Regions from separate parts of the Arthrobacter sp. AL05 genome, predicted to be linked through region 3. Evidence: riboswitches for the same ligand, from Rfam matches in the RefSeq annotation. Region 3 holds a riboswitch; each other region holds the start of a gene.
The links. A riboswitch is a leader RNA that binds a small molecule or an ion and turns the genes downstream of it on or off. The one in region 3 is predicted to bind S-adenosylmethionine.

Region 1 (3,261 bases), on a different contig from region 3:
CTCCTTCGGGCTCGCGCATGTGGACCCGGACCGGATCCTACGGTCCTTCCCCGACCTCGAGCCCGGCACCGACGACTGCGAACGGGGCTGCAAGCACGATTCCAGCGCCGTCAACTGCGGCGTGGACGCCTGGGTGGCCTCCGGCCAGGCAGGAGAATCCGGTCCGGCCAGGCTCGCCTCACTGCGCCGTTTGCTCGGGACAGACCCGCGGTTGGAAGCCCAGGACGTTAAGGAACTGGGCACCGTCTCCTAGCAGGCCGCGGCGCCTACCGCTTCCCTGCCCGCTTTGACGGTAGTTTGGAAGCATGAGTCAACCCGCTTCGAGCTACAACGACGACCTGCGCCTTGCCCATGTCCTGGCAGATTCCGTAGATGCCCAGACCATGAGCCGCTTCAAGGCGCTCGACCTTCGGATCGAGACGAAGCCGGACCTGACGCCGGTCACTGACGCCGATAAATCCGCCGAGGAGGCCATCCGTGGCCAGCTGTCGCGGTCCCGGCCCCGCGACGCCGTGCTCGGGGAGGAGTTCGGCAGTTCCGGCCACGGCTCCCGCCGCTGGATCATCGACCCGATTGACGGGACCAAAAACTTCGTCCGCGGCGTCCCGGTCTGGGCGACGCTGATCGCCCTCGTCGATGAGGGCGAGCCGGTGGTCGGCGTTGTCAGTGCCCCGGCGCTGGGAAAGCGCTGGTGGGCGGCAAAAGGCGCCGGTGCGTACATGGGCCGTTCACTGGCGGCCGCAACCCGGCTGAAGGTCTCCAACGTCGCGAGCCTGCCGGATGCCTCGCTGTCATATTCCAGCCTGGGAGGTTGGAAGCAGCGCGGCAACCTTGACGAGTTCCTGGGGCTCACCGAAGAGGTGTGGCGGACCCGCGCCTACGGCGACTTCTGGTCCTACTGCCTGGTGGCGGAAGGTGCCGTTGATATCGCCTGCGAACCCGAACTCAACCTCTACGACATGGCCGCGCTGGTTCCGATCGTCACCGAGGCCGGCGGCCGCTTTACCTCCCTCGAAGGAGAAGACGGTCCCTTCGGCGGCAACGCCCTCGCGACCAACTCCATTCTGCACTCCGAAGTCCTCAAGCGTCTGAACCCCGGGCTGGACGACCTGCTGTAAGCGCGTCCGGCGCCGTTCGGCAGCTTCGGTACCGGCCCGTCACAAAGGACTTCACAATCCTGCCCTGCCTTTTCCACGGAAGCCGGCATGGCCTAGGCTCGAACCAGGTCACGAGTGCCAGCGCTAAACCCCGGTTTGCTGGCCGGCAACCCTCCATTCGCGGCGGGGTGCCCCGGGTGACGACCTGGCCGGTCCGGAACGGACCCGGCAAGCGCGGATCCCCGGTGCGTGGGGTCCTTTTCGAGCGAGGCCCCATGACGACTGCCACCATTCCTGCCGGCGCCGAGGTTCAGGCCAAGACCGGTCCGGCACATCCCGATCCGCGGTTCGCCGTTGCCCGCCGGCCGCTGGCCGCGGTGACCGGCGCCGAGATCCAGGCGCCTCTCATCCAGGGCGGACATGTCCGCTACGCCAACCTGGACTACGGTGCCTCGGCTCCGGCGCTGTCCGTGGTCTCGGCCTACCTCAACGAGATCCTGCCGTTCTACGCCAGCGTCCACCGCGGCGCCGGCTATGCCTCCCAGATCAGCACCTCGGTCTACGAGAACGCCCGCGGGATTGTCCGCGACTTCGTTGGCGGCCGGCCGGACGATGCGGTGATCTTCACCAGGAACACCACCGATTCGCTGAACCTGCTGGCCGGCTGCCTGCCGGTCGTCGACGGCGAGCATACCGGCGAGGTGCTCTACCTCGACATTGAACACCATGCCAACCTCCTGCCCTGGCAGCGGGTACCCCACCGCAGCGTCATTGCCGCCCCCACCCTCGCGGCCACCCTGGAGCTGCTCCGCCAGGAACTCGCCCACGGCGGCGTCAGCCTGCTTGCCGTGACCGGGGCCTCCAACGTCACCGGCGAGATCCTGCCAATCCGCGACCTGGCAGCGCTGGCGCACGACTACGGCGCCCGGATCGTCGTCGACGCCGCCCAGTTGGCCCCGCACCGGCGGATCAACGTCTCCACGGACGACCTCGACTACATCGCCTTCTCGGGGCACAAGCTCTACGCACCCTTCGGTGCCGGCGTCCTGATCGGGCGTCCCGACTGGCTCGACGCCGGCATCCCGCACCTCGCGGGCGGCGGGGCCGTCCAGGACGCCCGGATCGATGCTGTCAGCTGGACCACGGGACCCGCCCGGCATGAGGGCGGATCCCCGAACGTGCTCGGCGCCGCCACCCTGGCCCGGGCCGCGCAAATCATCGCCGGGCTGGACGCGGACCAGTGGCACGCGCACGAGAACGCCATCCGGTCCTTCCTGGTGGAAGGCCTCGCCCGGATCGACGGTGTGACGGTCCACCAGATCTTCTCCGACAGCGGTACCTTCGACGCGGCTGCAGGGCCGGGGGCGGGCACCGGGTCACAAACCCCTCCCGGCGCCGGCACCATCGGCGTCGTCAACTTCTCGGTGGAAGGCTACGACGCGGGCCTGGTGGCAGCCTACCTGTCCGCCGAGCACGGTATGGGGCTGCGCGACGGCAGGTTTTGCGCGCATCCGCTGCTCCGGCGGCTTGGCCTGCCCTCGGGGTCGCTGCGGGCAAGCTTCGGTTTGGGCTCCAGGCTTGATGACGCCCAGCGGCTGCTCACCGGAGTCCGGGAGCTGCTCGGGAACGGCCTCGGCTGGGACTACGTGGTGGACGCAGGCCGCTGGGTACCGTCCAACGACACCCGCAGCTACCCGCACTGGGCCCCCAACACCCCCGGCACGGCCGGGGCGGCGCCCTGCACGCTGGACTAACGGCCGCCGGTGCGGCGCCGCGGGCTCCGGCGGCAGACGCGGCCCCTGCAAACGCGGCCCCTGCAAACGCGGCCCCTGCACGGTGCGGTAAATTCACAAGGTACGTACCCGGACCTGCCGAAGGAGATCAAACGTGGCACGCGGCGGACCCAAGCTGCCCCAGGGGCGGCGCCAGGAGCTGGGGCACAGCTTTCAGGACGGCGGGGAACACTACGACCGCGTCCGGCCCGGGTATCCCGAGGAATCCGCTGACTGGCTGATCCCCGGCGGCGCAGCGGATGCCGCGGACCTCGGCGCCGGAACCGGGAAATTCACGGCGCTGCTGGTCGGGCGCGGCCTGCGCACGGCGGCAGTGGACCCCTCCGCGGACATGCTGGAACAGCTGCGCCGGGCACTTCCCGGGGTCACCG
Region 2 (3,261 bases), on a different contig from region 3:
CCGCCAAGGACGCGACCCTGGCCGTCGATGTGCTTGGTGCCGGAGTAGACGATCACGTCCGCGCCGAGCTCCCCGCAGCGCTGCAGCAGGGGAGTGGCAAAGACATTATCGACGACGACCGTCGCCCCGGCCGCGTGCGCCATTTCGCTCACTGCCGCGATATCCACGATTTCCTGCATTGGGTTCGAGGGCGACTCGAAGAAGACAGCAGTGGTGGGTTTGGCGAGCGCCTCGCGCCACTGCACCAGGTCCGGGCCGTCAACGAAGACCGTCTCGACGCCCCAGCGGGGCAGGATCTCGTTCAGGATCACAAAGCATGAGCCGAACAGCGATCGGGCCGCCACCACCCTGTCGCCGGCGGCCAACAGGGCACCCAGGGCAGTAAAGACAGCGGACATGCCCGACGCCGTGGCAAAGCAGGCCTCGGTGCCTTCGAGCAGCCGGAGCCGCTCCTGGAACGTCGCCACAGAGGGATTGCCGTAGCGGGAGTAGACGAAACGCTCGTCGTGGCCGGCGAAGGCGCGTTCCGCGGCGGCCGCCGATTCGTAGACGAAGCCGGAGTTCAGGAAGACCGGTTCTGACGTCTCCTGAAATCCGGTGCGGTCGAGTCCGCCGCGGACGGCCTGGGTGTCCGCGCTCCAGTCGGCGGCATCAGGGTTGAATGTCACTTAGTGTCTTCCGAGATTGGTGGGGAGGCCGCGGTTTTTCCAGCCGTTGACAGTGCGTTGGCCCTCGCCGTCGGGTTCGCCCTCAAAGCCCTCAAGGATGTTAAAGGAGGTAAAACCGTCCTCGGTGGCGACGATTGCGGCCGCGACGGAGCGCGCGCCCGAGCGGCACAGGAACAACAATTCGGTGCCGCCGGCTTCGGGGGCCTGTTGTCTCAGTTGCGCCAGAAACTGCGAATTGGGGATGCCGCCGGCGAGGCTCCACTGGATGAAGAGCGGATCATTCTCCGTCGCTTTGGTGTCCGGAATTCCGGCGCTGGCCCATTCACCCTCGGTGCGGACGTCCACCAGGATGGCGCCGTCCCCGAGCTTGGACCAGGCCTCCTGCGGGCTGAGGTCCCCGGCGTAGCTCACGCGTGGCCCCCGCCGTCGAAGTCGAGATCGTCCACGGCGCTGGCGACGGCCGCATCGGCGTTGGCGATCGCCGCCGGCAGCACAAGTGCCTGGGCCACGACGACGTTGCTGCCGTTGAACGTGACAGCCGGGCCGCCGTGCAGAACGTAGCCCTCGGTGAGGGCGGCCGATACACGCTCGCAGAAGGCGCGGTCATCGGCTCCGGTGAACAGACGGTACAGCAGTTTCTGCTCGGCGGCACCGGCGACTGAGGGGGACGGGGCCGGGGCTTTGTTCGCTGCTGTCCGGGGGACAGCAGCGGTGGACGCGTCAGGCATGACGGATCTCCTTCTTTCACGCTTGCAGCTCGAATGGTCGATATGCCGAGTACTCACCTGAGGCACCCCGCCGCGGAAGGGAGGGTTGCCGACCGGCCAGTCAGGGCTTGGCGCCGGTTCTCATTACTCCCAAAGAACGTAACACCTGTGACGCCGGACCGCACGGCGGCGGCCGTCATGTTAAGGAGCGGGGTGGAAACGGAGGTTTGTTCATAAGCCATTCGCCAGCGGTCATGCCAGCGTCCCCATCCACGTACTCGGGGGATTGCACACAGGTACAAACCCCCGGGGCCTCGAATTTGAACCGGGGAGGCTTTCGGGTAGTTCCTACTCGGGACTTTTGGCAGTCGGCGCGACTTTACTGAAGGACCAGCGCCACGGAAGTCGCCAGGCCCTAAAACGCCATCCGAGGATCGCTCAGTTTTGCGGCCGGCTCTGATGATCCAGCCAGTTAGGCCGGTGCGGCGCCGTCGACTGCCGGGCCTTTAACAAGGGAAGGGGACTGCTATGGCCGCGATATATGTTCTACTCATTATTCTCCTGAGCACGGCCTTGGCCGCTGTTATCAGCACACCCGGCCGCCAGGTAACGGAAGGGTTGATTCCGAACCGGCCCTCCGGTGCGGACGCCGGCGGCGATGGCCGGGTCCGGGCTGCCAGGACGGCACAGCGGTGAGGCCGCGCGTATTGGTCACCGGCGCCTGCGGCCCTGCGGGCCAGGCCATCGCGGCCCAACTGAAAGCGCGCGACATTCCTGTCCTCGGGACGGACATCCTCGAGCTGCCGGACGGGGCAGGATTCACGGTGTTCCCCGTCCCGCACGCGACGGACGCGGAACGGGTATCAGCACTTCGGCGACTGGTTAGCCAGGAAGGCATCAATCTTGTCATTCCCACGGTCAGCGAGGAACTGCCGCAGCTCGCCGCGTTCCGGGCGGCGTTCGGAGCGGACGTACGTGTGATGATCGGCGATCCGGGCCCGGTGGCGTTGGCCCATGACAAGCTCTTTACGGCCTGGCAACTACATGCAGCGGGCGTTCCCGTGCCCCGGTTCGGCGTGCCCAGCGACTTCGCCGGTGCGGACGCTGCAATGGCCGCCCTGGGCGGACCGGTCGTCGTCTCACCCCGGGCGTCCCGAGGCGGCCGGGTCGTGACAGTCGTCGATGGCCGCACGGAAATGGACTGGCAGCGACTGCCGGACAGCCGCATCGTCCAGGAATTCATCCCCGGAAACGAGTACCGGCCCATGGTTTTCGGAACACCGGCGCACAACGGTGCCGCGCCATTTGCGGTTGTTGTGGCGAAGGTTGGGCCGGCGGACCGCATCGTTGGCAACGCCGTGACCACTCGCCGGGCCGAGGCGGGCGAAGCGATCGACGTGGGCAACGTGGCGATGGCTGCGGTCCGCGCGCTGGGCCTCACGGGGCCTGTGGAGGTGGACGTTCGTCGACGCGCCGACGGGACACCCGTGGTTCTGGCGGTGAACGCCCGCTTCGGATCGAACAGCGGACTCGCGCCTGAGCTGCTCGATGCGGTGCTGGCGTCCTTTATCCTGCCCTCCTTCAACCCGGCGTCGTTCCGGCACTGCATGGGGCCGTTCGCCGATGCCATGGGTTGAAATGAACGTCACCGCAGCGCTCCCGGCGGCCCAGTTCCCGCTCGTCCTCCTCGGGCTGCCGGTCCTGTTGTTCGGGCTGGTGAAACTGCTCGTTGTGCCGCTTGCCGTCTGGTTCGAACTTCGGAGCGCCCATCGCCGACGCCGCGAAGTCCCCACGATGTTCGATGCGTGGCCCCGTGTGTCGATAATTGTCCCGGCATTCAACGAGGCAGCCGCTATTGAGAACTGCGTCCGATCGATTCAGCGCAC
Region 3 (3,261 bases):
CTTGATTCCTACTGGTGGACGGTGCCGGTGCTCATCCTCTCCGCGGTCCGGCACGGGATCGTGGAGGAAGTGATTGTGGTGGGCTACCTGCTGGACCGGCTCGGCAAGTTCGGCTGGAGCCTGCCGCTGGCCATCTTCGCCAGTTCCATGCTGCGCGGAAGCTACCACTTGTACCAGGGCTTCGGCCCGTTCATCGGCAACGCGATCATGGGCGTCGTTTTTGCACTGGTGTACACCCGAACGCGGCGCGTGATGCCGCTGGTGATCGCCCACGCGCTGCTGGACACCGTGGCCTTCGTCGGCTTCAGCCTCTTTGGCAAGGCCATCGGCCTGGGCTGAGCCGCCGGAGGGGTTCTGCGCGGAGGGGATCTGCGGGGCACGGCTGCGGCGGCCCATACGTGCTTTAAGAAATTCGGCCACCATCGGTGGGTGACGTCGTTGACACCCGCTGATGGCGGCCGAAGTGCGGGGCGGTGAAGCCTCAGATCGTGACGGCTCCGGAGGCCGTCTCAAACGTGACGGAGAGGATGCCGGGTGTCCCGCGCGGAGCAATCCAGTGCACGGCCACGTCTTCGAGCGGCTTCTCCACCGGGACGCCGAGCCATTCGGTGACGCGCTCGGCCGAACCGGCAATCGTGAGGGCGGACATTTTGACGTTGCCCTCGTAGGCCTTCGACGGGTGGAGTTCCGGATCGCCTTCCCATTTGAGCATGTACGGGACCTGGGGATCGGCGATGAGCCCAAGGATGCCAATCTGCTTCCAGACCAGCTCCCGGCCGTCCGGGAACTTGCGGTTGCCGTTGACGGCGGCGCGGCCGAGCCGGACTTCGAACGGGGCGAGGTCGTCGACCTCCACACACCAGCCCATCCAGCCGCCGCCGGCTTCGGAGCGGGCGCGGACGGCCTGGCCGAAGGGGGCCTTGTCGGAGGCCGGGTGGTTCAGGACCTCCACCACCTCGAGGTACTTGTGTCCCGCTAGCGGGATGATCATGTTGCGGGTCCCGAATCGGGGGTGTACTCCGCCCTTCACGGCTTCCACGCCGAGGGCAGACGCAATTCGTTCGGTGGTGGCAGCGAGGCCATCTTGTTCACAGGCGTAAGAGACGTGATCCATGCGCATGCCATCATCTTGGCACTTTGTGATGCGCCTCTCAGCTTAGGGTACCCTTACTGGCAGTTGGGGTCGGATCCGGACTGTTCCGGCCACACTCTCGGCAGCACACGTGGCAGCATTGGCATGGCATCAGCAGCGCCGCGGCCGGGCCAGCTTCATCTTTGTCATAAAGCTATCCACCGCCTGCAACCGGTTCCTAGACTGGGGTGAGGTCATGAGTGCCAGCGCACAGCCCCGGCTTGCTGGCCGGCAACCCTCGTATCGCGGTGGGGTGCCCCGGGTGAGGACCTGGCCGTCCGGCGCCCGCCGGGAGGCAAGCGCGGCGCCAGCACGGGCCCGGGCCACGGTGCCCAGGCTCAGGCTGTGCCCGCTCCCCTAAGGAGTGTCCCGATGTCAAGTGCCTGGTCCTTCGAAACCCGTCAGATCCATGCCGGCCAGGAGCCCGACAGCGCCACCGGCGCCCGCTCGCTGCCGATTTACCAGACGACGTCGTTTGTGTTCCCCAGCGCCGAGAGTGCCGCGAACCGCTTTGCCCTGGCGGAGCTGGCCCCCATTTACACCAGGATCGGCAACCCCACCCAGGATGCCGTGGAGCAGCGGGTTGCCAGCCTGGAAGGCGGACTCGCGGCTCTGCTGCTGAGCTCCGGACAGGCGGCGGAGACCCTGGCCATCCTGAATGTCGCCGAAGCCGGAGACCACGTGGTGGCAAGTCCCAGCCTTTACGGCGGTACTTACAACCTGCTGGCGCACACACTGAAGAAGTTTGGCATTTCCGTGACCTTCGTGGCGGACCCGGACAACCTGGCACAGTGGCGTGACGCCGTGCAGCCCAATACCAAGCTCTTTTTTGGCGAAGTGGTCTCCAACCCGCGCCAGGACGTGCTGGATCTTGAGGGCATCTCCCAGGTGGCCCACGCGGCCGGTGTCCCGCTGATCGTAGACAACACCCTCTCCACGCCGTACCTTATCCGGCCGATCGAGTGGGGTGCGGACATTGTGGTGCATTCGGCCACCAAGTACCTCGGCGGCCATGGAACGGCGATCGCGGGCGTGATAGTGGACTCGGGCAATTTCGACTTCGGCAAGGACCCGGAACGGTTCCCCGGCTTCAACACCCCGGATCCCAGCTACAACGGGCTGGTCTACGCCCGGGACCTCGGCGTGGACGGTGCCCTCGGCGCGAACCTCTCCTATATCCTCAAGGCGCGCGTGCAGTTGTTGCGCGACCTGGGCTCTGCGGTGTCCCCGTTCAACGCCTTCCTTATCGCCCAAGGCATCGAGACCCTTAGCCTGCGGATGGAGCGGCACGTTGCCAACGCCGGCCGGGTCGCCGAATGGCTGGAGGCCAGGGACGACGTCGAATCCGTCGCCTATGCCGGCCTGCCGTCCAGCCCTTGGTTCGAGCGCGGCCGCAAGTACGGACCGAAGGGGACCGGCGCCGTTGTCTCCTTTAACATCGCCGGCGGAGGCGAGGCCGGCAAGAGCTTTGTGGACGCCCTTGAATTGCACTCGCACGTCGCCAATATCGGCGATGTGCGCTCGCTGGTCATTCACCCGGCGTCGACGACACACAGCCAACTCTCGCCGGAGCAGCAGGTCGTTGCCGGGGTGAACCCCGGCCTGGTGCGGCTCTCCGTCGGCCTGGAGCACATCGACGACATCCTCGCCGACCTGGATGCCGGTTTCCGCGCCGCCAAGACCGTCTGACCAACCGTTCCCCGGGGGGGGAAGTCACACGGGCGTCACATTCTTCGCCACCGGGCGGCCGCATTTCGTACACTCAGGGGAGGTCATGAGTGCCAGCGACAGCCCCGGCTTGCTGGCCGGCAACCCTCCATTTGCGGCGGGGTGCCCCGGGTGAAGACCTGGCCTGCCGGTGAGCTGCCGGCGGGCAAGCGCGAAGTTAGGTCCTCACATGACGATTGCCGCCACCCGCCAGGGTGAATCCGCAAGCAAGACCTCCCATTCCCATGCCCCGGACCCCGGCGGCAGCGTCGCCGCGGACGGCGCGGCTGTACCGGACGGAACCGTCCGGTACCTCCGGATCGGTGACCTGGTTCTCGAATCCGGCGCCCGGCTGCCGGACGCCACCCTCGGCTACGAAACATGGGGGACCCTCAACGCCGAACGCTCCAATGCCGTGCTGA

Region 1: another riboswitch for S-adenosylmethionine. It lies ahead of QK287_RS13900 (aminotransferase class V-fold PLP-dependent enzyme); the one in region 3 lies ahead of QK287_RS03570 (bifunctional o-acetylhomoserine/o-acetylserine sulfhydrylase).
Region 2: another riboswitch for S-adenosylmethionine. It lies ahead of QK287_RS02205 (DUF1737 domain-containing protein); the one in region 3 lies ahead of QK287_RS03570 (bifunctional o-acetylhomoserine/o-acetylserine sulfhydrylase).

What each region holds. Positions count from the first base shown of each region.
Region 1 is NZ_JASBRC010000011.1:89,738-92,998, forward strand. It holds gene QK287_RS13890 (ribosome small subunit-dependent GTPase A) at 1-253, shown strand, start outside; gene hisN (histidinol-phosphatase) at 306-1,118, shown strand; SAM riboswitch class IV at 1,225-1,338, shown strand; gene QK287_RS13900 (aminotransferase class V-fold PLP-dependent enzyme) at 1,373-2,851, shown strand; gene QK287_RS13905 (class I SAM-dependent methyltransferase) at 2,985-3,261, shown strand, end outside.
Region 2 is NZ_JASBRC010000001.1:466,544-469,804, reverse strand. It holds gene QK287_RS02215 (O-succinylhomoserine sulfhydrylase) at 1-668, opposite strand, end outside; gene QK287_RS02210 (rhodanese-like domain-containing protein) at 669-1,079, opposite strand; gene QK287_RS02205 (DUF1737 domain-containing protein) at 1,076-1,396, opposite strand; SAM riboswitch class IV at 1,410-1,524, opposite strand; gene QK287_RS02200 (ATP-grasp domain-containing protein) at 2,068-3,012, shown strand; gene QK287_RS02195 (glycosyltransferase family 2 protein) at 3,014-3,261, shown strand, end outside.
Region 3 is NZ_JASBRC010000002.1:290,733-293,993, forward strand. It holds gene QK287_RS03560 (CPBP family intramembrane glutamic endopeptidase) at 1-339, shown strand, start outside; gene QK287_RS03565 (VOC family protein) at 482-1,120, opposite strand; SAM riboswitch class IV at 1,325-1,440, shown strand; gene QK287_RS03570 (bifunctional o-acetylhomoserine/o-acetylserine sulfhydrylase) at 1,505-2,821, shown strand; SAM riboswitch class IV at 2,903-3,018, shown strand; gene QK287_RS03575 (homoserine O-acetyltransferase) at 3,030-3,261, shown strand, end outside.